DNA from 3 places in the Mycobacterium sp. NGS17 genome. Region 3 is predicted to be linked to each of the others. Evidence: predicted binding sites of a transcription regulator. Region 3 holds the regulator's gene; each other region holds the start of a gene.
What was found. Region 3 encodes LexA, which represses DNA repair genes until DNA is damaged. Its sites were predicted from a motif close to CGAACANNTGTTCG; they were not measured.

Region 1 (5,202 bases), 120 kb from region 3:
ACAGCGCTCATGACACCGCCGCGGCGGTCACCCCTCCCACGGCGAGCAGTATCAGCGCCACGGCGAACGATCCCGGATGCAGCTCCGGCTCGTCGATGTGCTCGTGAAAGCTGCCCGGTATCAGCAGATGCATCGCCAGCAGCGCTATCCCCAGCAGGATCACGCCCATCAGCCCGTACACCGCCACGCCCAGGAGTCCCTGGCCCAGCTGGCTATAGCTGTTGGCGATGGCGGTGATGATGACGACGGTCAGGGCGATGTACATCGCGCCCGCGACCACCACGGCGTTGGGGCGGCGGTCGATGAACACCAGCTGGCGCAACTTTCCCGGGGTCAGCAGGTCGACCGCGTAGAACCCGATGAGAAGGACGGCCATGCCGACGACGAAATACAGGATCGTCGCGACCGCGCCCTTCAGCACGGGATTGATGTCGACGGTGCCGATCTCGACGGCGAGGTACATGGTGCTCTCCTTTGCGTTCACTTGATTCCGCCGGGGCCGCCGGGGGTGCCTCCGGCGCCGCCCGAGGGGGATCCAGGGGAAAATCCGGGGCCCAGGAAGATGAAGGCGCCGTGGCTGTATCCGGCGCTCAGCGGTTCGACTCGGATGCTGCACTGATAACCGCCGTCGGGGCCGACGATCACGATGTTGTTGCTGTAGCGCAGGTATTCGGTCTTGCCGTTGTCGGCCCGCGCGTCGGGTTGGGCGTAGTCGGCCAGCGCGTCGGCGACCTGTTCGGGCGAACCGGTGCACTGGTAGCGGGTCCCGTTCGCGTCGCGGGCGTACTCGTGATAATGACCGGCCACGTACGAGCCAATGTTCCTCTGCAGCAAGATGATTCCGAAGATCAGGCACGCCACGGCGGCCGCGCCCAGCACTCCGGCGATCACGAAAAGGCGGTTGCGGCTCACGGGCGCCACCGGCTGGCCGTGTGAACCACCGTTCCGCCGCCGCCCGCGAGGCGAGCCGGGTAGAGGTGCCAGGTCTGCCAGCGCCAGCCGGTGCCGTCGGGCTCGGCGGCCAGCACGGTCAGCGCGGCGTCATCGCCGGGGAAGGTGCCGCCGAGCCAGCCGTCCAGCCGCGCGCAACGGTCGCGCAGGTCCTGCGCGAGCCGGCGAAAGCTCGCCTCGTCGTGGGTGTCCGTACGCGAGTGAAGGCGGTAACCGGGCGCGTCGGTGCGCTCGGGCAGGTCGGCCCCGAGATTGCGTGCCGTGCAGGAGATTTCCTCGGAGAACGCGTGCCCGACCGCGACGACATGTGACGCGCCGAGCACACCCAGCAAGAGCGTGGCGCCGCCGGCCGGGTGGTCCAGGCGGCAGCTGGCCAGGGGAGCGGGCACGGGCGCGTTGAGCGCGAGTCCCAGCCTTTCCCCGGATACGTCCGCCGGAGTCACGGCGAGCTGATGAAGGGGCACCGGCGTGACCTCTAGCCCTACGCCGAGCTGGGTGGGGGTGCCGAATACACGGTGATTTCGCCGGGCGATACGGACTTGCCCGTCGACACCTCCCAGGGCATGTCCGGGGCCCAGCGCTCGAACGAGAGCAGCGCCGACTCGTCGGCGTTGGCGCAGTCGACGAACTCCATGTCTCCGCCGGCCGGCAGGCCGGTGGCGCCTTCGGTCGTGTAAGAGGCGCGGCCGCGTTCGGACTCATGGAACGTGACCCCGTCGACGAGGTATTGGTCGCCGGGCCGCAGGGACACATCCTTGCGTTTGACCCACATCGCCAGTTCCAGGCGTCCCTCGTCCTCCTCGACGCTGAACCAGAGTGGTTGGTCGCCGCCCTCCAGCAGGTGCTCCCACCACACGAAGGGCCCTTCGCGGTAGGTGACCGATCCGCGCACGATGTAGTCGATGCCGCCGTAGCTGACGATGGCGCCGGGCCCGAGTTGGCGCGGCCCGAACTGCGGCATCGCGTCGGCGGAGAGCGGGTCCTGGCGGCCGCCCCGCTGGGCCGGCTGCTTGGGCCGTCGCAAAGCCACCACCAGCACCACGATGGACGCGATGAAGAGCGCCACGGCGATCATGACCAGCAGAGATCCCACGCCAATCCCTCCGTTGCCACATTGCTCGAGCGAACGTGGGCTAAAGCTAACAGCTTTTTCATGCCTCGGCGTCCCAACGTTGCCCCGGGAAGCGCCGCGTGTCCTACCCGGACCTGTCGCCGGTGGCCGTAAGGTATCGAACAGCTGTTCTACTAGATGGGAGCGGGAATGCGGGTGATGGGCGTCGATCCCGGCCTGACCCGATGCGGTCTGTCGGTCGTCGAAACCGGGCGGGGGCGCGCGGTGGTCGCGCTCGATGTCGACGTGGTGCGCACGCCCTCGGACGCGCCGCTCGCCGAGCGGCTCCTGACGATCAGCGATGCCGTCGAGCATTGGCTGGCGACCCATCAGCCGGACGTCGTGGCGGTCGAGCGGGTGTTCTCCCAACTCAACGTGTCGACCGTGATGGGCACCGCCCAGGCCGGCGGCGTCGTCGCGCTGGCCGCGGCCAAACGCGGCATCGACGTGCACTTCCACACCCCCAGCGAGGTCAAGGCCGCGGTCACCGGAAACGGCGCCGCCGATAAGGCCCAAGTCACCGCCATGGTCACCAGAATCCTTGCGCTGCAAGCCAAACCGACACCGGCGGACGCCGCGGACGCGCTGGCGCTGGCGATTTGCCATTGCTGGCGGGCGCCGATGATCGCCCGGATGGCCGCGGCGGAGGCGATGGCCGCCGAGCAGCGGCGAAAATACAAGGCCACGCTGGACGCCAAGCTGAAGGCGGCGCGATGATCGCCTCGGTGCGCGGCGAGGTCCTCGAGGTGGCGCTCGATCACGTGGTGATCGAGGCCGCCGGCGTCGGCTATCGGGTGAACGCGACGCCGTCGACGCTGTCTACGCTGCGGGCCGGGACCGAGGCGCGGCTGATCACCGCGATGATCGTCCGCGAGGACTCGATGACGCTCTACGGCTTCGCCGACGCCGACGCCCGCGACCTGTTCCTGACGCTGCTGTCGGTGTCGGGGGTCGGGCCGCGGCTGGCGATGGCGACCCTGGCCGTACACGACGCCGGGGCGCTGCGACAGGCGCTGCACGACGGCGACGTCACCGCGCTGACCCGGGTGCCCGGGATAGGCAAGCGCAGCGCCGAACGGATGGTCCTGGAATTGCGCGACAAGGTCGGCGCCGGCTTCGCGGCCGGCGGGGTGTCCCCGGCGGCGGGCCTCAACGGCCACGCGATCCGCGGGCCGGTGGTGGAGGCCCTGGTCGGGCTCGGCTTCGCCGTCAAGCAGGCCGAGGAAGCCACCGACAAGGTGCTGGCCGCCGACCACGGTGCCACCACGACGGCCGCCCTGCGCGCCGCCCTGTCGATGCTGGGCAAGTCCCGATGACCGACGACTACGAGGAACGAGAGGTCTCCCCGGCGCTGACCGTGGGCGAGGGCGACATCGACGTCAGCCTGCGTCCGCGCTCGCTGCGCGAGTTCATCGGCCAGCCGCGGGTGCGCGAGCAGCTGCAGCTCGTCCTCGAAGGCGCAAAAAACCGCGGCGGCACACCCGACCACATCCTGTTGTCCGGTCCGCCGGGGCTGGGCAAGACGTCACTGGCGATGATCATCGCGGCCGAGCTCGGGTCCTCGCTGCGGATGACGTCGGGGCCCGCGCTGGAACGCGCTGGTGACCTGGCGGCGATGCTGTCCAACCTGGTCGAGCACGACGTGCTGTTCATCGACGAGATCCACCGCATCGCCCGGCCCGCCGAGGAGATGCTCTACCTGGCCATGGAGGACTTCCGGGTCGATGTGGTGGTCGGCAAGGGTCCCGGGGCGACGTCGATTCCGCTGGAGCTGGCGCCGTTCACCCTGGTCGGCGCGACCACCCGGTCGGGCGCGCTGACCGGCCCGCTGCGGGATCGGTTCGGTTTCACCGCGCATATGGACTTCTACGAGCCCTCCGAGCTGGAGCGGGTGCTGGCCCGCTCCGCCGGGATCCTGGGCATCGAACTCGGCGGCGACGCGGCCGAGGAGATCGCCCGGCGCTCGCGGGGGACACCGCGGATCGCCAACCGGTTGTTGCGCCGGGTCCGCGACTTCGCCGAGGTGCGCGCCGACGGCGTGATCACCCGCGACGTCGCCAAGGCCGCGCTGGCGGTCTACGACGTCGACGAGCTGGGCCTGGACCGGCTGGACCGGGCCGTGCTTTCGGCGCTGACCCGCAGCTTCGGCGGCGGACCGGTCGGGGTGTCGACCTTGGCGGTGGCGGTGGGAGAGGAGGCCGCCACCGTGGAGGAGGTGTGCGAGCCGTTCCTGGTGCGTGCCGGCATGGTCGCGCGGACGCCGCGAGGCCGGGTGGCGACCGCCCTGGCCTGGACGCACCTCGGCATGACCCCTCCGGCCGGCGTCACCGGCTTCGGACAGGCCGGTTTGTTCGATTAGCGGGCCGCCCAATCGCGGCCAAATCGTGACCTTTGCGCCCAAGCCTGTCCCGGTGCCCGGCCGATGGTGCCTCCGGCCTGCTCAGACCCGCCCGCATCGTCGATCGCGCGGCCTCGGCCACGCCGGGCGAGCCTCGCCCCAGCGGCCTCAGCAAACACATGGGTACCGCGTGAGCGGTTACACCCCAGGACCCTCGGGTAACCAGCCTCACAGCAGTCATACCTGTCTGAAGGAGGTTCCGATGAGGACCAGAAGCCACGACTACGACCGCCCTCGCGCGTTGTACATGCCACGGACCCGCGGCGCGCTAACCGGGTTACTTCTCATTCTTCTGGGTGCGTGGGGCGCATTGGTGCCCTTCTTCGGGCCCAACATCGACTGGGCGTACATGGCGGATCCGGCATGGACGTGGACCACGGCCAAAGGCTGGCTGGAGGTGCTCCCCGGGGCAGCGGCCGCGCTCGGCGGTTTGCTGGTGCTCATGTCCGGGAACCGGGCCAGCGCGGTCTTCGGCGGCTGGCTCGCGGTCGCGGGCGGCGCCTGGTTCGTCGTCGGCCGCGCGTTCGCGTCGACGCTCGGAATCGGTGACCTCGGTCAACCGATGGCCTCGACGGACCTCAAGCGGGCACTGCTCGAGGTCACCTACTTCTCCGGCCTGGGCGCCCTGATCGTGTTCCTGGGCGGGGCCGCGGTTGCGCGGCTGGCCGTTCGCCACGCACGAGACGTCGTCGTTGCAGAGCCGGCGCCGGTGGCAGGCCAAACCGTGCCGGCCGCTGAACCG
Region 2 (5,202 bases), on a different contig from region 3:
GTGAAGCATTGACGCAAGATCGCCGGGTGCGAATTGGAACGTGTTCTTCACCGGCGGTTCGCCGCCTAGCGGTGGGTCCACGCCCGGCGATCGCGGTCGCACGCCGAATCGGTCTTGTGGCCGACTGTCGGACCGATATGCTTTGGTGCAGGTCACCGGCGACGACAGGCGGGGTAGGACATGATTCGGGAACTGCTCAGCGCCGCTTCGATAGCGGGCATCACCATCGGCTTGGCCCCGTGCGCGGCCGCCGGTTACGACGGCGACGTACCGGGGATGAACTACCAGGCTTCGCTGGGCGCGCCATGCGACAACTACGAGCGCTTCATCTTCGGGCGCGGCACCAGCGGCCAGGCCGAGGCCTGTCATTTTCCGCCTCCGAATCAGTTCCCCGCGGCGACCACCGGATACTGGGTGATTTCCTACCCCCTCTACGGAGTCCAGCAGACCGGCGCGAAATGCCCGGGCTCGCAGGCTGCGGCGCAGACGCCGGACGGACTCCCCATGCTGTGCCTGGGAGATCAGGGGTGGCAGCCCGGATGGTTCACCGGGGCAGGATTTTTCCCGCCCAGCGGATAACTTGGTGCAGCCATGAACCGTAGTGAGCCGGGCCAACTGGTCGTGCCGCGCTGGCTACGTTTCGTGCTGGCCTCCGATCGCGCCGGGTCGGCGTGGTACATCGGCGCCGGGTTTTTCTTCGCCCCCGTGCTCGCCGTGCTATCACCCTGGCCCGCAGTCACCGCCGTGCTGTGGGTCGTCATCGCAGTGACCGGGCTTTGGCTTGGGCTGCTGGGCATCGCGATGGCCGTCGGGCTGGCCCGAATAATGCGCTCCGGGGCCGAGATTCCCGAAGATTACTGGCGCACGCTGGTGCATTACTGAGACGCACTGCCGACGAGAAACGGCGCCCGGCCCCGTCTAGAGTCGTAGCAACCGTCCTGCGACAAAGGAGATTCCAGATGGCCTTCAATCCCAGAGATGCAGTCGACGCGGCGAGGGACATCGCGACCAACGCCGTCGAGAAAGCGTCCGACATCGTCGAACACGCCAGCGACATCCTCCGCGGCGACGTCGCCGGCGGCGCCAGCGGCATCGTCCGGAACTCGATCGACATCGGAACGTACGCGCTGGACCGGACAAAGGAAGCGTTCACCGGCCACGACGAAGTCGACGACGTCTAGGCGCGAGCCCTTCGCGTTAAACGGAGGCGGCCTCGTTGAGCTCGTCGAGCCGGTTGGTGGCTTCCAGGTACTCCTGCACCCAGCGTTCGATGACCGTTGAGGTCTTCTCCACCTTGGTGAACTGCCCGACCACCTGACCAACCGGGTTGAACGCCACGTCGACGGACTCGTTGGGGTAGCGGTTGGTTGCCCGCACGGCCATGCCGGACACCATGTACTGCAACGGCATTCCTAGCGGCTTCGGGTTTTCGGGCGCCTCCCATGCCTCGGTCCAGTCGTTGCGCAGCATGCGCGCGGGCTTACCGGTGAACGAGCGGCTTCGCACGGTGTCGCGGCTTCCCGCCTTGACGTAGGCCTCCTGCTGAACCGGGGTGTTCGAGGACTCCTCGACCATCAGCCATTGCGACCCGGTCCAGGCACCTTGCGCGCCGAGCGCCAGCGCGGCCGCGATCTGCTCACCGCTGCCGATGCCGCCGGCGGCCAGCACCGGAACCGGCGCGACCTCCTTGACGACCTGGGGCCACAGCACGATCGAACCGACCTCGCCGCAGTGCCCACCGGCCTCGCCACCCTGGGCGATGATGATGTCGACACCCGCGTCGGCATGCTTGCGAGCCTGCGACGGCGAACCGCACAGCGCCGCCACCTTGAGTCCGGCGTCGTGAATGTGCTTGATCATTTCCGCCGGCGGGGTACCGAGGGCGTTGGCGATCATCTTGACCTTGGGGTGCTTGAGCGCGACCTCGACCTGGGGCGTGGCCGTGGCCTCGGTCCAACCGAGCAGTTGCAGGGTGTCGCCGTCGCTGTCCTCGACCGGCACGCCGTGGTCGGCGAGGATCTTCTTGCCGAAGTCGAGGTGCTCCTGCGGCACCATCTTGCGCAGCGTGTCGGCCAGCTCCTCCGCGGACAGGTGGGAGTCCATGCCCTCGTATTTGTTCGGGATCACGATGTCGACGCCATAGGGGTGGTCGCCGATGTTCTCGTCGATCCACTTCAGCTCGATCTCCAGCTGCTCGGGCGTGAAGCCGACCGCTCCGAGCACGCCGAACCCCCCGGCCTTGCTGACCGCCACGACGACGTCGCGGCAGTGGGTGAAGGCGAAAATCGGGAACTCGATGCCGAGTTCGTCGCAGATAGGGGTGTGCATTACAACTCCTGGAAGCTCGCCGAATTGAAACGTGTTCTAGTTTAGTACGGAGCTCACTGACGTGGCCAGCGGGTCCTGATTTGGATGTGATTACTACGACCCGTCACTGCCGTCAGGCCGCGATGCTGTTCGCCACCCACAGGATGAGGAACACAAGCATGGAGGCGGCGCAGAGCAGATGGTCCCGGCAGACCGAGCGAGCCAGCCGCGTCTGCTCGGACGGACTGTCGGCGCGATGCCCGAGTCGCACCGCATCCGGGACCGTGTGCGTCAACGCCAACATGATCGGGATGCCCGCTAGCGGGGCAGAGGTCACCAGCAGCCAGCCCGGATCGTGTCCGCGGGCCGCCTGCACCACCAGCGTGCCCAACAGGGCGAGCATCACGAGCACGATCAAACGGTTCATCGGCCGAGACGTCGTGGCCGCGCGGTGGTAGTACGCCGCGAGGGAAGCCAGCACGGCCTCGGGGAGTTCGGCCGTGGCCTTCCGGTATCGAAGAACTTGAACGTCGAAAATCAAGTCCATCCACAAGACGGCGAGGAGGAACCCGCCGCAGGCCATGAGCAACGAGGCCATGGCGCTCACCCACCTCTTGATCCATCCCAGGGAACCGCGCCGCAGCGCGGTGGCCGCTTGGACCCATTGTTCTCGGCAGCGCAAGAGGCGGCAGGCCGACGAGGGCTGGCGCGGTGGCCGGGGCTGAAATCACTTGTGCCACTTATGTCCCGGTGTTCTCATCTGGGCGGATTCTGTCGGCGGGGGAACGTAGTATTCGAACATGCGTTCGATACGTTGGAAGTGATTCAGAGGCGGCGCGCGTGACTTTCGTGGACCGTGAGCAGATCCAGGGCGACGTTGATGCGTTGTGCACTGTGGCCTCCCGCTTGCGGGAGCATTCCTATGAGGCGCTGACCAACCCGGAACGCCTGGCTCTCTTGGGGAAATTCGAATGCGTGGTACGCAAACTGCAGACGCCTACCCATCAGCTCATCAATCAGCTTGGTGAGCAAGGGGATTCAGCGGAGCTCGGCGGCAAGCTGTCCTGGGTGTTGGCCGACCGCCTGCATATCACTCGGGCCGAGGCGGGCCGCCGGATCGCCGAGGCGGCGGATCTGGGTCCGCGCCGGGCGCTGACCGGCGAGCCGTTGGCGCCGGTGTTGCCCGCGACCGCGGCCGCCCAGCGCGACGGGGCAATCGGTGCCGACCACGTGTCGGTGATCCGGCGGTTCTTCCACCAGGTGCCCGAGTCCGTCGACCTCGAGACCTGTGTGCACGCCGAAAAGCAGCTGGCGGCCAAGGCCACCGAATTCCGCCCCGATCAGCTCGCCAAACTCGCCCGGCGCCTGATGGATTGCCTCAACCCCGACGGCAGCTACACCGACGAAGACCGGGCCCGGATGCGGGGGGTGGTGCTCGGCAATCAGCAGGCCGACGGTATGTCGCGCCTGAGTGGATGGCTGACGCCGGAGGCACGCGCCAGCTGGGAGGCGGTGCTGGCCAAGCTGGCCGCGCCCGGCATGGGCAACCCCGACGACGACACGCCGATAGTGGACGGGGCCCCGTCGGAGGCGGCGGTGCAGGGCGACACCCGCAGCACCGGGCAGCGCAACCACGACGGCCTCAACGCCGCCCTACGCGCCGACCTCGCCAGCGGAAACCTCGGTCAGCACAACGGCTTACCGGCCAGCATCATCGTGACCACCACCCTCGCCGACCTCGAAGCCGCGGCCGGAAAGGGTTTGACCGGCGGTGGCACCATCCTGCCGATGTCCGACGTCATCCGCCTGGCCCGCCACGCACATCACTATCTGGCGATCTTCGACAAGGGCAAGGCGTTAGCGCTGTATCACACCAAGCGCCTCGCGTCGCCGGGGCAACGAATTGTTCTGTACGCCAAGGACCGTGGCTGTACGCATCCCGGCTGCGACATCTCCGGCTATAAATGCGAGATTCACCATGTCGAAGATTGGGCCAGGACGTACCGCACCGACATCGACCAACTCGCCATGGCCTGCGGGCCCCACCACCGGCTGCTCGAGAAAGGCTGGACCACCCGACAACGCGCCAACGGCGACACCGAATGGATCCCACCCACACACCTCGACCGCGGCCAACCCCGGGTCAACACCTTCCACCACCCCGAAAAGCTATTGGCGGACGAGGACGACGACGGCCCGTAGAGTCGGATCCCTTGATCCGCGGCCGCGCCAGCGGGTAGCGTAGTGCTGCCAATTACGAAACGATGCGTAGCGTAATTGGCGTACAGGCCACCGAGAGGATCAGATGCGCAGCCGTTACGCCGGCGATCCCTTCACCACATCCACCGCCGAGATCGCCGCCGCGCTAGAGGATGTCAGCATCCCCACGCTGTTGCTCTCGCTTGTCCATATCACCGGCGACCCACGGTTCATCCGCGACTTCAAGCAGATGGGCATCTTCCTCAACGAGGTCCAGGGGTTCATGTCGGAGGAGGACAAGGCGCGGGCCCGCAGCGAAGCCGTGTCGGTGATCGCCGAGTACCGGGACCGCGGTTGCCCCGAACCGCAGCCGCTGAGCCCCGAACTCATCAGGGAAATGATGGATTGGGCGGCGTGCGAGCACGTTCCGGACGACTATCTGTCGCTGGTCATCGAAGAGCTGGACCTGGGCGGCGTCGACCTGCGGCGCCCCGTCGCGTTGCCGCCCGAGCGCGCCGCTGAGCTTCCGGTCCTGGTCGTCGGGTGTGGCGAATCCGGCATCCTGGCCGGCGTCCGTCTCAAGCAGGCCAACATTCCCTTCACCATCGTGGAGAAGAACGCGGGCCCCGGCGGAACTTGGTGGGAGAACACGTATCCCGGCGCACGGGTGGATGTGGCCAACCACTTCTACTGCTA
Region 3 (5,202 bases):
TGGACCTCCCGGCCCCCGGCTGCGCCAGCGCGCACGCCACCATCTACACGCCGCGTACCGAACTGCCGTTCGCCGGCCACCCGACCGTCGGCGCGACATGGTGGCTGCGCGAGAACGGTTCGCCGATCAACACCCTGCGGGTGCGGGCCGGGATCTTGCAGGTGGGTTACGACGGCGACCGCGCCAGCATCAACGCCCGCGCGGAATGGGCGCCCGACTTCGCCCTGCACGAATTCCGTTCAGCCGACCAGGTTCTCGCGGCCGATGAGGCGGACTATCCCGACGACACCGCGCACTACCTGTGGGCCTGGACCGACCGGGCGGCCGGATGGCTGCGGACGCGCATGTTCGCGTCCAACCTCGGTGTGGTCGAGGACGAGGCGACCGGGTCGGCGGCGATGCGGATCACCGACTACCTGAGCCAGAGCCTGCGGATCACCCAGGGCAAGGGCTCCGTGATCGACACCAGGTGGAGCGCCGAGGGCTGGGTGGGGGTGACCGGGCGGGTCGTCAATGACGGTGTGCGACAGATCGATTGACGAGGGCCTAACTCGGACCTCAGCGCTGCCGGTGTAACACCGCCCCGAGGTGGTCCTGCAGCGGTTGCCCGACCGCGCCCATCTGCACCGTGTAGGAGAGTTCGTCGCCGTCGATGCGGAACGAACGGCCGAGCGCGGTCACCTCCTTGGCGCTGGGTGTCAGCCCCACCGACGTGGTCGACATCTGCATTTCGATGAGGTCACCAGTGACCGAGTAGGTGCCGACCTCGATTTCGGTGATGCCGCTGGGATGCGCCAGCACCAATTCGATGTGACCTGGTTGCGGCACCCGAAGGTAGCCGGTTTCGGCGTGCAACGGCTTCCCGTCGGCAACCGCCCTGGTTTTCTGTCCGTAGGCGAGAAACGGCTTACCGACGTGGGCGAACACGACTTCTTCGAGATAGTCGAAGGGCGGGATCGTCGGGTATTTACCCGCACCCTGGCCGGACCAGGTCCCAAGGAGCGGGGCAAGCGCCGCGAGGTCGGGGTGCAAGTCCGTGGGCATGAAAGCGAGCCTAGCCCGGCGAGGTTGCGGGCAATCGGAGCCCGGCCCGGTGTCAGCCCCGAGCTGCCACTCTGCGGTGATCCCGCATTGCCTGGATCTCGCGTTCGAAATCGTCCGCGGACTCGAATGACCGATAGACGGAGGCGAACCGCAAGTAAGCCACCTCGTCCAGGTCGCGTAGCGGCCCCAGAATGGCCAACCCGACCTCGTGACTGGGGATCTCCGGTGAGCCCGCCGCGCGCACGGTGTCTTCGACCTGCTGGGCCAGCAGGTTGAGCGCATCGTCATCGACCTGTCGCCCCTGGCAGGCCCGACGGACGCCGCTGACGACCTTCTCCCTGCTGAACGGCTCCGTGACGCCGCTGCGCTTGACCACCGCCAGGACCGCGGTCTCCACCGTGGTGAAACGCCGTCCGCACTCGGGACAGGATCGGCGACGCCGAATGGCCTGGCCTTCATCGGTTTCGCGGGAGTCGATCACCCGCGAGTCGGGATGGCGACAGAACGGACAGTGCATGACCGCTCCTTCGTCGCGCCGACAAGATACCGCAGGACCTTGAGCGTACCCGCGCGCTGACCTGCACGGCTAACACATCGGTTTCGGCGCAACGCCACTCAGCCGACCGGAGCGATGAGGGTCTGGCCCGCCAGCAGGTTGGGCGAGTGCAGATCGTTGAGTTCGCGGATGCGATCGGCGACCTGGGGTGCCGGCGCGCCGGGCGCCACGCGGTGCGCGAAATCCTGGAGCGACTCCCCCGCGTCGACGCGGACGACGGCGAGCCGGTCGGGAAGCTGGGTCGCCGAGTTCGAGGAGTCGCCGTTGAGCACCTGGCCGACGTTCGCGACGAGACCCAGCCACAGCGTGATCGCACCGGCGGCCAGCGCCAGCCCGATGGTCGACGCCCAGGTGGCGGCGCGCCTGCGGTGCGGAGCGACGGACATTGCCACCCCGGTGCCGTAGTAGCGCGTGGCGGCGCCCGCGGGCCGCGACGGCGCGGGCCGGCGGGACCGGGCCAGCCCCTCCCGTCCGTAGCGAGCCCCCAGGACGGGTCCATTGATCGGGCGCCGAAGACTGCTGGTACGCGGCGCGGGCGTGTGGATGACTGTCATCTTCGTTCCTCCGGTCAACTAGCTCTCGCTCGTGTGTTCGACACTAATCGCTTGTATGTTCGAAACCGAACATTTGAGCGAAGCGTGTCGCACGAGCAAACGCTAGATCACACCACCGACAAGTTCGTCGGCCTCTACCACTGTCACGAGCACTCAAATACCCGATATCTCGAAGAGTTACACATTTGTGATTCGTCCGGCTTCGCGCTTGTTTTGCGCCGACGCGAACCGCCGCGACACGCCACTCGAACACATGTTTGATTCTTGTCCTCGGTGCGGCTACATTCGGTGCCATGGGCGACAGCAACGACGTTTCATCGGCCGGTCCCGAGGGTCGGCTGCACTCCGTGGATTCCTCGCTGACCGAACGGCAGCGCACCATTCTGAATGTCATCCGCGCCTCGGTCACCAGCCGCGGCTACCCGCCGAGCATCCGGGAGATCGGCGATGCCGTCGGTCTGACGTCGACGTCATCGGTGGCGCACCAGCTTCGCACCCTGGAGCGCAAGGGTTACCTGCGCCGCGACCCCAACCGCCCGCGGGCCGTCGACGTCCGCGGGGCCGACGACGACGTGGCGGCCCCCACCACCGAAGTGGCCGGTTCGGACGCCCTACCGGAACCCACGTTCGTCCCGGTGCTCGGGCGCATCGCGGCCGGCGGACCCATCCTGGCCGAAGAGGCCGTCGAAGACGTCTTTCCCCTGCCGCGCGAATTGGTCGGTGAGGGCACGCTTTTCCTGCTCAAGGTCGTCGGTGATTCGATGGTCGATGCCGCGATCTGCGACGGCGACTGGGTGGTGGTCCGTCAGCAGAACGTCGCCGACAACGGTGACATCGTCGCGGCGATGCTCGACGGCGAGGCCACGGTCAAGACGTTCAAACGCGCCGGCGGCCAGGTGTGGCTGATGCCGCACAACCCGGCGTTCGATCCCATCCCGGGCAACGACGCCAGCGTGCTGGGCAAGGTCGTCACCGTCATCCGCAAGGTCTGACGCGCGCCCGGCCTCGGTCAGTCAGCCCGGGTGAAGCCGTTGGCCTGAGCGACTTCTTCGCTCGACAACCAGAGCTCGGCGAGCGTGTCCTGATACAGGTCGCTACCCGGCATGTAGTACAAGCCGTAGCGAGCGCTGGCCTTGACGGGGTATCCGTCGGGCGCCTGGTACGGATCATCGAGCGGCAGGTGGATCGTGGGTCGCCCGTCCGGGGCAGCCAGGCCGTTTTCCGAGGCGTCATCGGCGGCGTGCCGGCCGCTTCGCGCCGGAGGCCCGGCCGCGACCGCATCGGCGACCGCGGCGGCTCCCACCGCCGTGTCCGTCATGTCGGCCTCCGTCGCGGTGTGCGCTTCGGGTTCGACGTCCGGTTCCGGCGCCGCGAGGTCGAGGTATTCGTCTTCTGGCTCAGCGGTTTCCAGGAGGCCTTCCGCCGCGTCGCCCTCCGGCGGGATGCCGGAAACGGCGACGTCGGGGTACTCGTCTTCCGGATACGCCTCCTGCGGATAACCCGCATCGGGGCCGTCGGCGTCGACGTAGGCGGCGTCGTCCGCCGCCTCGGGCTCGGCGACCTCGGGGACGCCGTCGGTGTAGTCGGCGTAGTCGGCCCCCGCCTCGGCATACTCGTCCTCCGACAGCATCTCCGCGGAGACGACCGGGATCGAGTCGGTATCGACGGCGTCGGGGTCTTCCTCCTCGTGGAACCGATAGTCGCTATCGGCAGGAGCCTGACGTTGCCAGCTGACCCGCCCGGCGTCCGGTTCCGGCTCCGGTTGATGCGTCGCGCCGAGCCCGAACGGGTCGGCGCCGACGTCGGCATCGTCGTGGCCCCAGCGCTCGTCGGCGTCGTAGCCGAGGTTCCCCCCGTGACCGGGCGCGTAGGCCGCCGCCTCCTCGTGCGCAGGCCGGCGCCGCCCACCGAACAGCACCCACGCCATCAGCACGAGCAGCGCCAGCACCGGAATGGCGACCACCAGCCACCACCAGTGCCAGGTGGACTTCTTCGGGCGCGCCGGCAGGGCCGAATTGCTCGGCTGGTCCTGACCCGACACCTGCAGCCCGGACAGCAGCGGCGCCAGGTTGGACGGATCGGTGCTGAACGTGTTCTTCGCCCGGTTCCACGAAACCTTGCCGCCGGTGAACTGCTGGGAGATCACGTCGCCGTTGACGGCCTGGTCGCCGACCGGGGCGCCGAGCTTGCCCGCCGGAGCGCGCAATTTGTCCCACGCCACCTTCATCGCCCCACGCACGACGAAGGCGCCGTGGTCGGGCGTCCAGAAGATGACCGGCTTGTCGGCAGCGGAGAAGGTGGCGACGCGGCTGGCACGCCCGATGTTGCCGTCGGTTTCGTTGGCGGTCGGGAATCCCAGGTCGCTGCCGACCGGTCCCCCCAGCGACTCGTATTTGGCCAGGATGTCGCTCTCGACCGCATTCGCGCCGGTGGCCGGGGTGAAGAACACCTTGCCGCCGGCGAAGTTCTGGGCGATTCCGTCGCCGCCGATCGGATACTGCCCGCCCTGCTTGGCGCCCAGGGGTCCGGTGGGGCCGCCCGCCGCGCGCCAGGCGGTATTGATCGCCGCGGTGGGATCGATCGCCACCTGCAGGCCCTTGAGTTGGTCGGCCAGCGCCGGCGGTTCGGTGGTGAACTGCTTGGTCTGCCTGTTCCACGAGACCTGGCCGCCGCTGAATTTCTGTGAGGACACCTCGCTGCTGTAGGTCTCGTCGCCGACCGGCACACCGAGCACCCCGCCCGAGCTGCCCAGCTTGTCCCAGGCGGCGTTCAGGGCGCCGCGCACCACGTGTGCGCCGTGCTCGGGCGTCCAGAAGATCACCGGCTTGTCGCTGGCGGAGAAGGTGATCACCCGGCTGTCCGGACCGGCGAGACCCGGAACTTCGTCGATCGCCGGGAAGCCCAGATCGCTGCCGGCCGGCCCGCCCAGCGACTCGTACTTGTCCAGGACAGGCCCGTAGGCGAATCTGGCCCCGGTGGCCGGGGTGAAGAACATCTTGCCGCCGTCGAAGTCCAGGGCGAAACCGTCCCCGACGGGGTACACGTCGC

Region 1: a site for LexA is predicted at 2,182-2,195, ahead of ruvC (crossover junction endodeoxyribonuclease RuvC). Genes of this name have one in related genera too.
Region 2: a site for LexA is predicted at 3,103-3,116, ahead of AC5Y7E_RS14300 (HNH endonuclease signature motif containing protein). Genes of this name have one in related genera too.

What each region holds. Positions count from the first base shown of each region.
Region 1 is NZ_JCALED010000004.1:279,958-285,159, reverse strand. Features, by position in the region: gene AC5Y7E_RS11370 (polyamine aminopropyltransferase) at 1-11, opposite strand, end outside; gene AC5Y7E_RS11365 (DUF350 domain-containing protein) at 8-463, opposite strand; gene AC5Y7E_RS11360 (DUF4247 domain-containing protein) at 481-912, opposite strand; gene AC5Y7E_RS11355 (DUF2617 family protein) at 909-1,415, opposite strand; gene AC5Y7E_RS11350 (DUF4178 domain-containing protein) at 1,433-2,044, opposite strand; gene ruvC (crossover junction endodeoxyribonuclease RuvC) at 2,213-2,779, shown strand; gene ruvA (Holliday junction branch migration protein RuvA) at 2,776-3,378, shown strand; gene ruvB (Holliday junction branch migration DNA helicase RuvB) at 3,375-4,421, shown strand; gene AC5Y7E_RS11330 (hypothetical protein) at 4,663-5,202, shown strand, end outside.
Region 2 is NZ_JCALED010000005.1:415,191-420,392, forward strand. Features, by position in the region: gene AC5Y7E_RS14275 (hypothetical protein) at 181-579, shown strand; gene AC5Y7E_RS14280 (hypothetical protein) at 592-882, shown strand; gene AC5Y7E_RS14285 (Rv1893 family protein) at 960-1,181, shown strand; gene AC5Y7E_RS14290 (nitronate monooxygenase) at 1,198-2,328, opposite strand; gene AC5Y7E_RS14295 (hypothetical protein) at 2,441-2,905, opposite strand; gene AC5Y7E_RS14300 (HNH endonuclease signature motif containing protein) at 3,148-4,509, shown strand; gene AC5Y7E_RS14305 (flavin-containing monooxygenase) at 4,613-5,202, shown strand, end outside.
Region 3 is NZ_JCALED010000004.1:402,572-407,773, forward strand. Features, by position in the region: gene AC5Y7E_RS12085 (PhzF family phenazine biosynthesis protein) at 1-539, shown strand, start outside; gene AC5Y7E_RS12090 (peroxynitrite isomerase) at 559-1,044, opposite strand; gene nrdR (transcriptional regulator NrdR) at 1,097-1,561, opposite strand; gene AC5Y7E_RS12100 (LysM peptidoglycan-binding domain-containing protein) at 1,660-2,154, opposite strand; gene lexA (transcriptional repressor LexA) at 2,448-3,146, shown strand; gene AC5Y7E_RS12110 (LGFP repeat-containing protein) at 3,164-5,202, opposite strand, start outside.